Regions from separate parts of the Nosocomiicoccus ampullae genome, predicted to be linked through region 2. Evidence: riboswitches for the same ligand, from Rfam matches in the RefSeq annotation. Region 2 holds a riboswitch; each other region holds the start of a gene.
The links. A riboswitch is a leader RNA that binds a small molecule or an ion and turns the genes downstream of it on or off. The one in region 2 is predicted to bind S-adenosylmethionine.
Positions count from the first base shown of each region.

Region 1: linked by a shared signal. The riboswitch ahead of metK (methionine adenosyltransferase) and the one ahead of KPF49_RS07755 (methionine ABC transporter ATP-binding protein) in region 2 are both predicted to bind S-adenosylmethionine.
Region 3: linked by a shared signal. The riboswitch ahead of KPF49_RS01570 (methionine ABC transporter ATP-binding protein) and the one ahead of KPF49_RS07755 (methionine ABC transporter ATP-binding protein) in region 2 are both predicted to bind S-adenosylmethionine.

Region 1 is NZ_CP079110.1:1,022,977-1,026,258, forward strand. Features, by position in the region: gene KPF49_RS05220 (NERD domain-containing protein) at 1-347, opposite strand, end outside; gene metK (methionine adenosyltransferase) at 438-1,613, opposite strand; SAM riboswitch class I at 1,698-1,808, opposite strand; gene pckA (phosphoenolpyruvate carboxykinase (ATP)) at 1,944-3,282, shown strand, end outside.
Region 2 is NZ_CP079110.1:1,496,215-1,499,496, forward strand. Features, by position in the region: gene KPF49_RS07745 (MetQ/NlpA family ABC transporter substrate-binding protein) at 1-380, opposite strand, end outside; gene KPF49_RS07750 (methionine ABC transporter permease) at 403-1,053, opposite strand; gene KPF49_RS07755 (methionine ABC transporter ATP-binding protein) at 1,037-2,071, opposite strand; SAM riboswitch class I at 2,147-2,249, opposite strand; gene KPF49_RS07760 (DUF1307 domain-containing protein) at 2,423-2,959, opposite strand; gene KPF49_RS07765 (hypothetical protein) at 3,103-3,282, shown strand, end outside.
Region 3 is NZ_CP079110.1:295,063-298,344, reverse strand. Features, by position in the region: gene KPF49_RS01580 (MetQ/NlpA family ABC transporter substrate-binding protein) at 1-188, opposite strand, end outside; gene KPF49_RS01575 (methionine ABC transporter permease) at 204-884, opposite strand; gene KPF49_RS01570 (methionine ABC transporter ATP-binding protein) at 881-1,900, opposite strand; SAM riboswitch class I at 1,962-2,069, opposite strand; gene KPF49_RS01565 (thioredoxin family protein) at 2,092-2,418, opposite strand; gene gcvH (glycine cleavage system protein GcvH) at 2,478-2,858, opposite strand; gene KPF49_RS01555 (Spx/MgsR family RNA polymerase-binding regulatory protein) at 2,939-3,282, opposite strand, start outside.

The sequences.
Region 1 (3,282 bases), 470 kb from region 2:
TCAGTGACGAGTTTATTTTTAAAGTTTAGTAACGCAAGATCTGTCAAATATTCACCCTTATCGACAGTAAACTGTTGTAAACTCGATAATTTATTGTTTAACAATGTTGTATCTTCTAGATATTTTTCATTTAAATTTGATAACTCTTTTTTATGAGCCATACGCTCATCTTCCTGTGTTTTTTCATAATTTTCAATGAGTGTCGCTTCTTTATTTTTAAATAATTTTTCATTTTCTGTAACTTCATTACGATGCTTTATGTAATAGATTAAAAATGAAATTGCTATGATTACAAGTAAAGCCGCAACAATTATAAAAAGTGGCTCTGTTAATATATCTGTAGACATATAATCTCTCCTTTTCTATTTAACTTTATTAATTATAGCAATTAATTAATAGAAATAAAAATAAAACAGCCACTTAAAGTGGCTGTAAAGCTAGTTTAAATAAGATTTTAAAACATCTGTCTTATCAAGTTTTTCCCATGGTAAATCAATGTCATGTCGACCAAAATGACCGTAGCTTGCTGTTTGCTTATAAATTGGACGCTGTAAATCTAACATTTTAATAATACCGTCTGGTGTTAACTTGAATTCTTTACGAATTGCTTCAGCAATTTTATAGTCTTCAAGCTTACCAGTACCAAATGTATTCACTGAGATAGAGACTGGATCAGCGACTCCAATCGCGTATGATAACTGTATTTCACATTGCTTTGAGAGTCCACTTGCGACAATATTTTTCGCAATGTATCTTGCTGCGTAAGCTGCAGAACGGTCAACTTTTGTCGGATCTTTACCACTAAATGCGCCACCACCGTGTCTAGCGTATCCACCATAAGTATCTACAATAATTTTGCGTCCTGTTAACCCTGCATCTCCGTGAGGGCCACCGATGACAAATCGACCCGTCGGATTAATAATAATACGTGTGTTTTCATCCACTAATTCTTCAGGAATAATAAAGTCAATAACCTCTTCTTTAATGTCTGACTTAATTTTTTCATGAGACACTTTTTCATCGTGTTGAGATGAAACAACGATTGTATCGATGCGTAGTGGTGTATCATTTTCGTCGTACTCAACAGTCACTTGAGTTTTTCCGTCTGGACGAAGATAATCTAAAACATCATTTTTACGTACTTCTGTTAGACGACGCGCGAGTTTATGCGCGAGTGTAATTGGTAATGGCATAAATTCCTCAGTCTCGTCTGTAGCATAACCAAACATTAAGCCTTGGTCCCCTGCCCCAGTTGTCCCTTTTTCTTTAGACTCGTTATCACCTTCACCATCTACACCTTGTGCGATATCTAGAGACTGCTCGTCGATTCCTGTAAGTACTGACATCGTTTTATAATCGTAGCCAAACTCAGCGTTCGTATAACCAATAGATTTTACTGTATTTCTAACAATTTTAGGGATGTCGACATAAGTAGACGTTGATATTTCTCCAACAATCATTGCTAGTCCCGTATTAACAACTGTTTCACAAGCCACACGTGCATCTTTATCGTCTTTAATAATCTCATCTAAAATCGCATCTGAAATTTGGTCTGCGACTTTATCTGGATGTCCTTCTGTAACTGATTCTGACGTAAATAATCTACGTTCCATATATTTTCTCCTCAACTATTTTATTAGCTATCTCTTACATTAAAAAAACCTTTTCTCAACACATAGAGAAAAGGCCACCCTTTTCTCTTATCGATCAGAAATAACTATTTCTGCAACCTTTAGCACCATACTTCTTAATCGAAGGGGTTGCTGGGCTTCATAGGGGGTACTCCCTCCACCGACTCTTGATAAGAGATAACTTGTCTATAACAATACACATAATAATAGAAGTTTTCAAGTACTTTTAAAATATATTGTGATTCATTGGAATCTTTTATCATGTTATAATAAACTAATAATGATAATTAATTTTTGGAGGCAACTAATATAATGTCAAACTCTGTAAATAAAATCGAAGCACTTGTTAAAAAAGATTCAACGAACAATCAATTATCTCGTGCAGAACTCGTTGAAGCCGCTTCAAGAAGAAACGAAGGTAAAGTCGCTAGTAATGGTGCTTTTACTGCTACAACTGGTAAATATACTGGACGAAGCCCAAAAGACCGCTTCATCGTTGAAGATGACGTAACTAGAGATACTGTTGATTGGGGCGAAGTTAACAAACCAATTAGTGGTGACGTATTTGATGCTTTACTTGAAAAAGTATTAAATTACTTAGACGACAAAGAAGAACTCTTCGTCTTTAATGGTTACGCAGGTGCAGACGAAGATACACGCTTAAATATTCGTGTCGTAAACGAATTCGCGTGGCATAACTTATTTGTTAAAGCATTATTCATTGATCCTGAAACAAAAGAAGAAGGTTTAAACATTTCTCCGGACTTCACAATCGTTTCAGCTCCATCATTTAAAGCAGATCCAGCAGTAGATGGAACAAATTCAGAAACATTTATCTTAGTAAACTTTGAAAAACAAATTGTTTTAATCGGTGGAACAGAATACGCAGGGGAAATGAAAAAGTCTATCTTCTCTGTGATGAATTTCTTACTACCACAAAATGATATTTTAAGTATGCACTGTTCAGCAAACGTTGGTGAAAAAGACGACGTTGCACTATTCTTCGGATTATCTGGAACTGGTAAAACAACACTTTCAGCAGATCCAAAACGCGGCCTAATTGGTGACGACGAGCATGGTTGGAATGAACACGGTGTATTTAATATTGAAGGCGGATGCTACGCAAAAGCCATTCATTTATCTGAAGAAAATGAACCTGAAATTTACCGTGCAATTAAGTTTGGCAGTGTATTAGAGAACGTTATTTTAGACGATGAAAGAAACCCTGATTATAATGATAATTCTCTCACAGAAAATACACGTGCTGCATATCCAATTAACCATATTGACAATGCGGTATTACCATCAAAAGCAGGACATGCAAAAACAATCGTTTTCTTAACAGCTGATGCATTCGGAGTACTTCCTCCAATCGCAAAATTAACAAAAGAACAAGCAATGTATCACTTCTTAAGTGGATTTACATCAAAACTTGCAGGTACTGAGCGCGGTGTAACGACTCCTGAGCCTGTATTCTCAACTTGTTTCGGTGCACCATTCTTACCATTACATGCATCAGTATATGCAGACAAACTTGGTGAATTAATCGACAAGCACGATGTGTCAGTATACCTTGTAAACACTGGCTGGACTGGTGGAGAGTACGGTGTTGGGGAACGTATGAACTTAAAATACACACGTAAAATGGTTT
Region 2 (3,282 bases):
GGTAATGCAACTGTGTCTCCTTCTTCTAACTCACTTAAATCATTAATTTTATTAGAGTAAATCCCCATTGGTGCTAAGTTAGTCGTTGCAATCGGTACTAAATCTAAATCTCTTTCTTTAATAAATTCATCGAAGTATGCAACGGTTTGGAATGAGTTCGCATCAATATCTCCATCGGCAAGTGCAGTATTTGGTTGAACGTAGTCGTTAAATGATACAATTTCAATATCTATACCTTCTTTTTTCGCTTTTTCAGCGACATGATCCCAAACAGTCGTATCTGTACCACTGACTCCGATTTTTACTTTCTCGTTACTGCCACATGCGCTAAGAACAACTAAAGATATAAGTGCTAAAAGTAATACACGTAATTTATTCATAATAAAAATTTCTCCTTTAATTTTACTTTCTTCTGACTATTTTTGATAATCCGTTTCCGAGTGATTGTAATCCTTGAACTAAAATAACAAGGATGATTACTGTCACTAACATCGTCGCTCCATCAAATCGTTGATAACCGTATGTAATTGCTAAGTCACCAATACCGCCACCGCCAACTGTTCCAGCCATTGCTGACGCTCCGACTAGACCGATTGTTGCAATTGTAAAGTTTAAGATTAATGACCCGAGTGCTTCAGGAATAACAAATCTAAAAATCGTCTGTAGAGGTGTCGCCCCCATTGCGTCCGCTGCTTCAAGTACCCCGTCATCAACTTCAAGTAACGAAGACTCAACGAGCCTTGCAATATATGGTCCTGCGTATACGACCATCGGTACAATCGCAGCTGCTGTTCCGATTGAACTTCCGACAACAAATCTCGTAAACGGAATAATCGCAACGAGTAAGATAATAAATGGAATGGATCTTAAAATGTTAATGACGAAACTTAGAATTGTAAATGTAATTTTTTCTTCTAAGATTCCACCACTTCTTGTGACATATAGTAATACTCCAAGTGGTATTCCGAGTAAAATACTAAATACAAAAGATACTGTCACCATTTGAAGTGTCTCGACGAGTGCGCTTAAAATTTTATCAGTACTCACTAACATTTCTTGTCACCTCACTATATAAGACCTCTTGCTCTGTTAAAAATTCTTTAACTTTTTCAATCTCATTATCCTCACCAATAAATTCGACGATTAAATTTCCAAATGGTGTACTTTGAAGCTCTGTAATATTTCCAAATAATACACTCGCTTCAACATCAAATCTCTTAGATAGTTGACTAAGCACTGGTTGTCCTGCACTATCTGCAATGAAATTCAGTCGATAGATGTGACGTCTTTGATCATCACTCAATAATCTAAGGACGAAGTCCGGAACTTCACTATGCATCACTGTATTAACAAACTTAATTCCTGTTTTCGTGCTTGGATTAGAGAATATATCAAAGACGCTACCAGACTCTATAACTTCTCCATTTTCCATAATTGCAACTTTGTCACAAATCTCTCTTACAACACTCATCTCATGGGTAATAAGTAAAATCGTAATGTTATATTCTTCGTTTACTCTTTTTAGCAATCTTAAAATTGACGCTGTTGTTTCAGGGTCTAGAGCACTTGTTGCTTCATCACAAAGTAAAATTTTCGGTTGTGTTGCGAGTGCTCTCGCGATTCCGATACGCTGCTTTTGCCCGCCAGATAACTCATCTGGATAGTTTTGAGCTTTATCTTTTAAACCGACAAAATCGAGCAACTCGTTCACTCGGCGCTCTATTTCTTCTTTTGGAGTACCAGATAAAATCAGTGGCATCGCTACATTTTTAAATACTGTTTTTGAGTTAAGTAAATTAAAATGTTGAAATATCATGCCGATATCCTTTTTAATTTCACGAATTTCTTTACTATTCGCTTGACTTAAATGCTTACCATCGACAATTACTTCACCACTTGTCGGTACGGTTAAATGGTTAATTGTACGAATTAACGTACTTTTTCCAGCACCACTAAATCCAACAATGCCGTATATTTCTCCTTTTTCTATATTTAGTGAAACATCTTTAAGTGCATTAGTTTTTACACCTTTACGATCAAATGTCTTTGAGACATTTTCAATTTGAATCACGAAATTCACCTTCCACCAACATATTTCAAAATAAAAAACCCTATTTTTATATAGATAAAAATAGGGTTTACGCTATTCTTATCTACTAGCTATAAGCTACTGGAATTGGCACAACACATAAAAAATGCTCGCTGCCGAGGCTTCAAAGGGCCAGTCCCTCCACCTCTCTGGATAAGATAAATTAAATTGTTGGATATAACTTTAATTCAATTAATTATGAATGTCAACAAGTTTTCTGAAAATTTTATATATTTATTCAATTATCTCGAATTCTGCACCAATCTCAAATTTAACGTTCTTACCGACCATAACACCACCAGTTTTTAATGATACTAATCTTTTTCAATACTCTTATTTTTTCTTAAATCCAGCTTCTTCTAAGTCTTTAACAGTTAAATCGTAACTCACTTTTGTAAACCGACCTTCTTCATTGTCATCAGCAGGGCGTGCGAGTTCATTCAGTCTTTCTTGACTGAGTTTTGTATACTCTACGTCTAGAGTTTCAACAAAGTGATCTTCTTTAAAATCAACATCATAGTTTAAACCTTTTTCATCTTCAAATTGATCTAACGCACCGATTTCTTCAAACATCTCTTTTGCTTCTTCTTTATCTTCAGCTTCAATCTCATCATATTTTGCAGTGGTTGTTGTTACTTGTCGAATTAATTCTTCCCCATCATGTGTCAAGTCAACATTTACGACCACACCATCTTCTTTCTTTTCATATGTGACAGTTTCTGTTTTTTCATCATCTTTAGGTTGTTCGTCTTTTTCTTTATTTTCAACTGGTTGTTCTAAATTTTTCTCATCATTATTATCATCTTTGCCACATGCAGCAAGTGTCACTACAACTGTTAAAGATACAAACGTTAAAATTATCTTTTTCATATTCACTCCACCTTTAATTCGTTCGTGACATAAGTTTAAATCTATTTAAACAGTAGTGCAAATAAGTTTACAATAAGGTTTAAATGTTTCTTTTTCTAGAATTATGTGTAGAATATGAATACTACTTTCAAGAAGGTGACACAATGTTTTTAGGTAAACTCGCGATGCCACACACAACTAGTGGTTGGATATTCATAATATTATTGTTCGTCGGAGTGATTGTCATTTCAATGCGGTTTGATAACCGTTTTAAGCGAAACCAAAACGATACAAATACTGCACAACTCGAAAAAGAAAGTCTAACGACTCATAACGATAACCAA
Region 3 (3,282 bases), 350 kb from region 2:
TCAAGTAATGGTTTTGCTTCTTCGAGAATTTCAGCATGTGGTACTGGTGTTGCAACTACTGTTAATTTTTTTACTTCATCGTTAGAAGCTTCTTCATTTGATGAATCATTAGAAGAATCATCTGAGTTATTACAAGCAGCAAGTGTCACAGTGAATAATAATACTAAAGCGAATAAAAATCTTTTCATGAGCTAGGTCTCCTTTTATCTTTTATCGACTGCGCGAGCAATCGTATCTCCTAAAATTTGAATTACAAATACTATAATTAAAATAACAATCGTTGCGACTAGTGTGACGTCTGGTTGACTTCTTGTGAATCCAACCATATAAGCTAAACTACCAAGTCCACCTGCACCGATAACACCAGCAATCGCCGTTGAACCAACTAGCATGATTGCAGTGACTGTTATACCAGAAATTAGTGCTGGAAGTGCTTCAGGTAATAATACTTTTCGAATGATTTCCCACTGGTTTGCACCCATTGATTCGGCTGCTTCAATGACACCTTTGTCCACTTCTTTTAAAGCAATTTCAACAAGTCTTGCGTAGAATGGTGACGATCCAATAATTAGTGCTGGCATCGCACCCCATACACCCATCATCGTTCCCATAAGTGCTTTAGTAAATGGTATGAGTAAGATGATTAAAATAATAAATGGAATTGCACGGAATAAGTTCACGACAAACGATGTAACACCGTATACTGGTTTTGATGCTTTAGTTTTGCTTTTTGATGATTGGAATAAAATAATACCTAATATAATTCCGAATACAAAAGAAAATAGTGTCGCAATACCTGTCATAGTGAGTGTCTCTACAGTCGATTGCCATAGTACATCGAGTTTCACATGTTCAAAGCTAAACATTTCTTTTATCTCGTTCATTTGACCACCTCCACAGAGACTTTCTCACTTTCAAACTTATCAATAATCTCATCCAGTTTTTCACTATCGACTTCAGTAGCGATATAGAGGTGTCCATATGACTCATCATTCGTTTGTTTAATATTTCCAGAAAGTACGTTTAAATCAAGATCGTATTCTTTAATGACTTGAGATACAACTGGACGATTTGCTTTTGTACCAACAAAACCAAGTTTAAGAACGGTTGAGTTTGGAAAACTTTCTTTAATTGTTTTAATTTGTACATCAATATCCTCATCTTCAAGTTCATCTTGTACAAATCGTTTTGTCACGGAAGACTTAGGGTTTTGGAATAATTCAATGATTGGTGCGACCTCGATGACTTTACCATCTTCCATTACTGCAGCTCGGTCACAAATTTTTCTGATGACTTGCATTTCATGTGTAATCATGACAATCGTTAGACCGAGTTCTTGACGAATTTTTACGAGTAAATCGAGAACCTCATCAGTCGTCTGTGGGTCTAATGCACTCGTTGCCTCGTCACATAGTAATACTTCTGGATCATTGGATAATGCACGTGCAATACCAACACGTTGTTTTTGTCCGCCAGAAAGTTCACTCGGATAGTTGTGTTCTCTTCCCGTAAGTCCAACCAGTCGGATTAATTCTGATACTTTACGATCCATTTCGTTTTTAGGCACGCCAGCGATTTCAAGGGGGAGACGAATATTTTCATATACTGTGCGTGACCAAAGTAAATTGAAATGTTGGAAAATCATTGAAACTTTTTGACGTTTTTTTCTCAAATTTTTCTTTGATAGTTTGTTAATAGTGTCATCACCAATCACAATATCACCACTTGAAAGTGTTTCAAGACCGTTTAACAAACGAATCAAAGTGGATTTACCAGCGCCAGAATAACCAATGATGCCAAATATTTCACCTTTATGAATATTTAGCGATACGTCATCGACAGCTGTAACTGTCTTATTTTTTGTTTTAAATATTTTATTGACATTTTTAATATCAATCATTTAGTAGATTCCTCCATTAAAAAAGCTTACTCAAAAGATGAGTAAGCTTTTTACGTATCGCTTCTCATCTTCGAATGATCCATCGATCATTCAGTGAATTGGCACCTTGTCTAAATAGACGGTTGCCGTGGTTTCATTGGGCACTTCCCTCCACCACTCTGGATAAGAATTATTAAGTTTGATTAATAATATCATTGCATATTTTTATTGTCAACATAATTTTTAAATATTTCGACAATTTTAGTCACCGACTCAAATGCATAAACTTCTTCTTGTAAAGTTCCGTCTTTAAATATAAGTAAGGCCGGTACACTATGAATTTTATATTGTTTTATAAAAGATTCATAGTAGTTTAAATCAATTTTTGTAACATTTAGTGGGACAACTTGAACCGCAAGATCTAAAAATGATTCTGCGAGCTTACACGTTGCACACATCGACGTATATCCGTAAATGACATTTACACCACTACTATTCACTATTTCATTTAATGCTTCTTCTGTGATTTTATGTCTCATATAAAATACCTTTCTCGAAAGAAAAAACTCTAGACAGCTGTCTAGAGTTTTATAAAGAATTATTGTCCAATCATTTCGTCGTATGCAGCAGCATCCATTAATTCGTCAAGTTGTGACTCATCTGAAAGTTTAATTTTTAACATCCAAGCTTCTTCGTATGGAGATTCGTTTACTAGCTCTGGGCTATCTTCAAGCTCTTCGTTAATTTCAATAACTTCACCTGATACTGGTGCATAAAGTTCAGAAACAGTTTTAACTGATTCTACTGAACCGAAGTCTTCACCTTTTTCAAGTTCATCACCTTCGTCTGGTAATTCAACGAATACGATGTCTCCTAATTCTGATTGAGCAAACTCAGTAATACCGATAGTTACAGTATCACCGTCAACCTTTACCCATTCGTGATCTTCTGAATACTTTAAGTTGTTTGGTGTTACCAAAACAAAAACCCCCTATATTATATATCCTACTACATTTAGTATCTCATATTTTATGAATATAAACAAATCAAAACTTAATATTATAATTCGAGTAACTCGTCGTATTTTTCTTCTTTAAAGCCGAGTATAACACCTTTTTCAGTGACAAGCATTGGACGTTTAATTAGCATGCCGTTACTCGTTAATAACTCGATTTTTTCATCAAACGATAAGTCATCAAGTTTTTCTTTTAAACCAAGTTCTTTGTATACTTTACCACGTGTATTAAAGAACTGATCAATTTCATAATTATCAGCTTTACTGATAATGTCTTTTAATTCGTATTCTGAAGGTGGTTCTTCAACCATATCAATCACTTCTAAATCGACACCTTGTTCTTCTAAATACTTCTTAGCTTTACGACACGTTGTACATTTTTTGTACT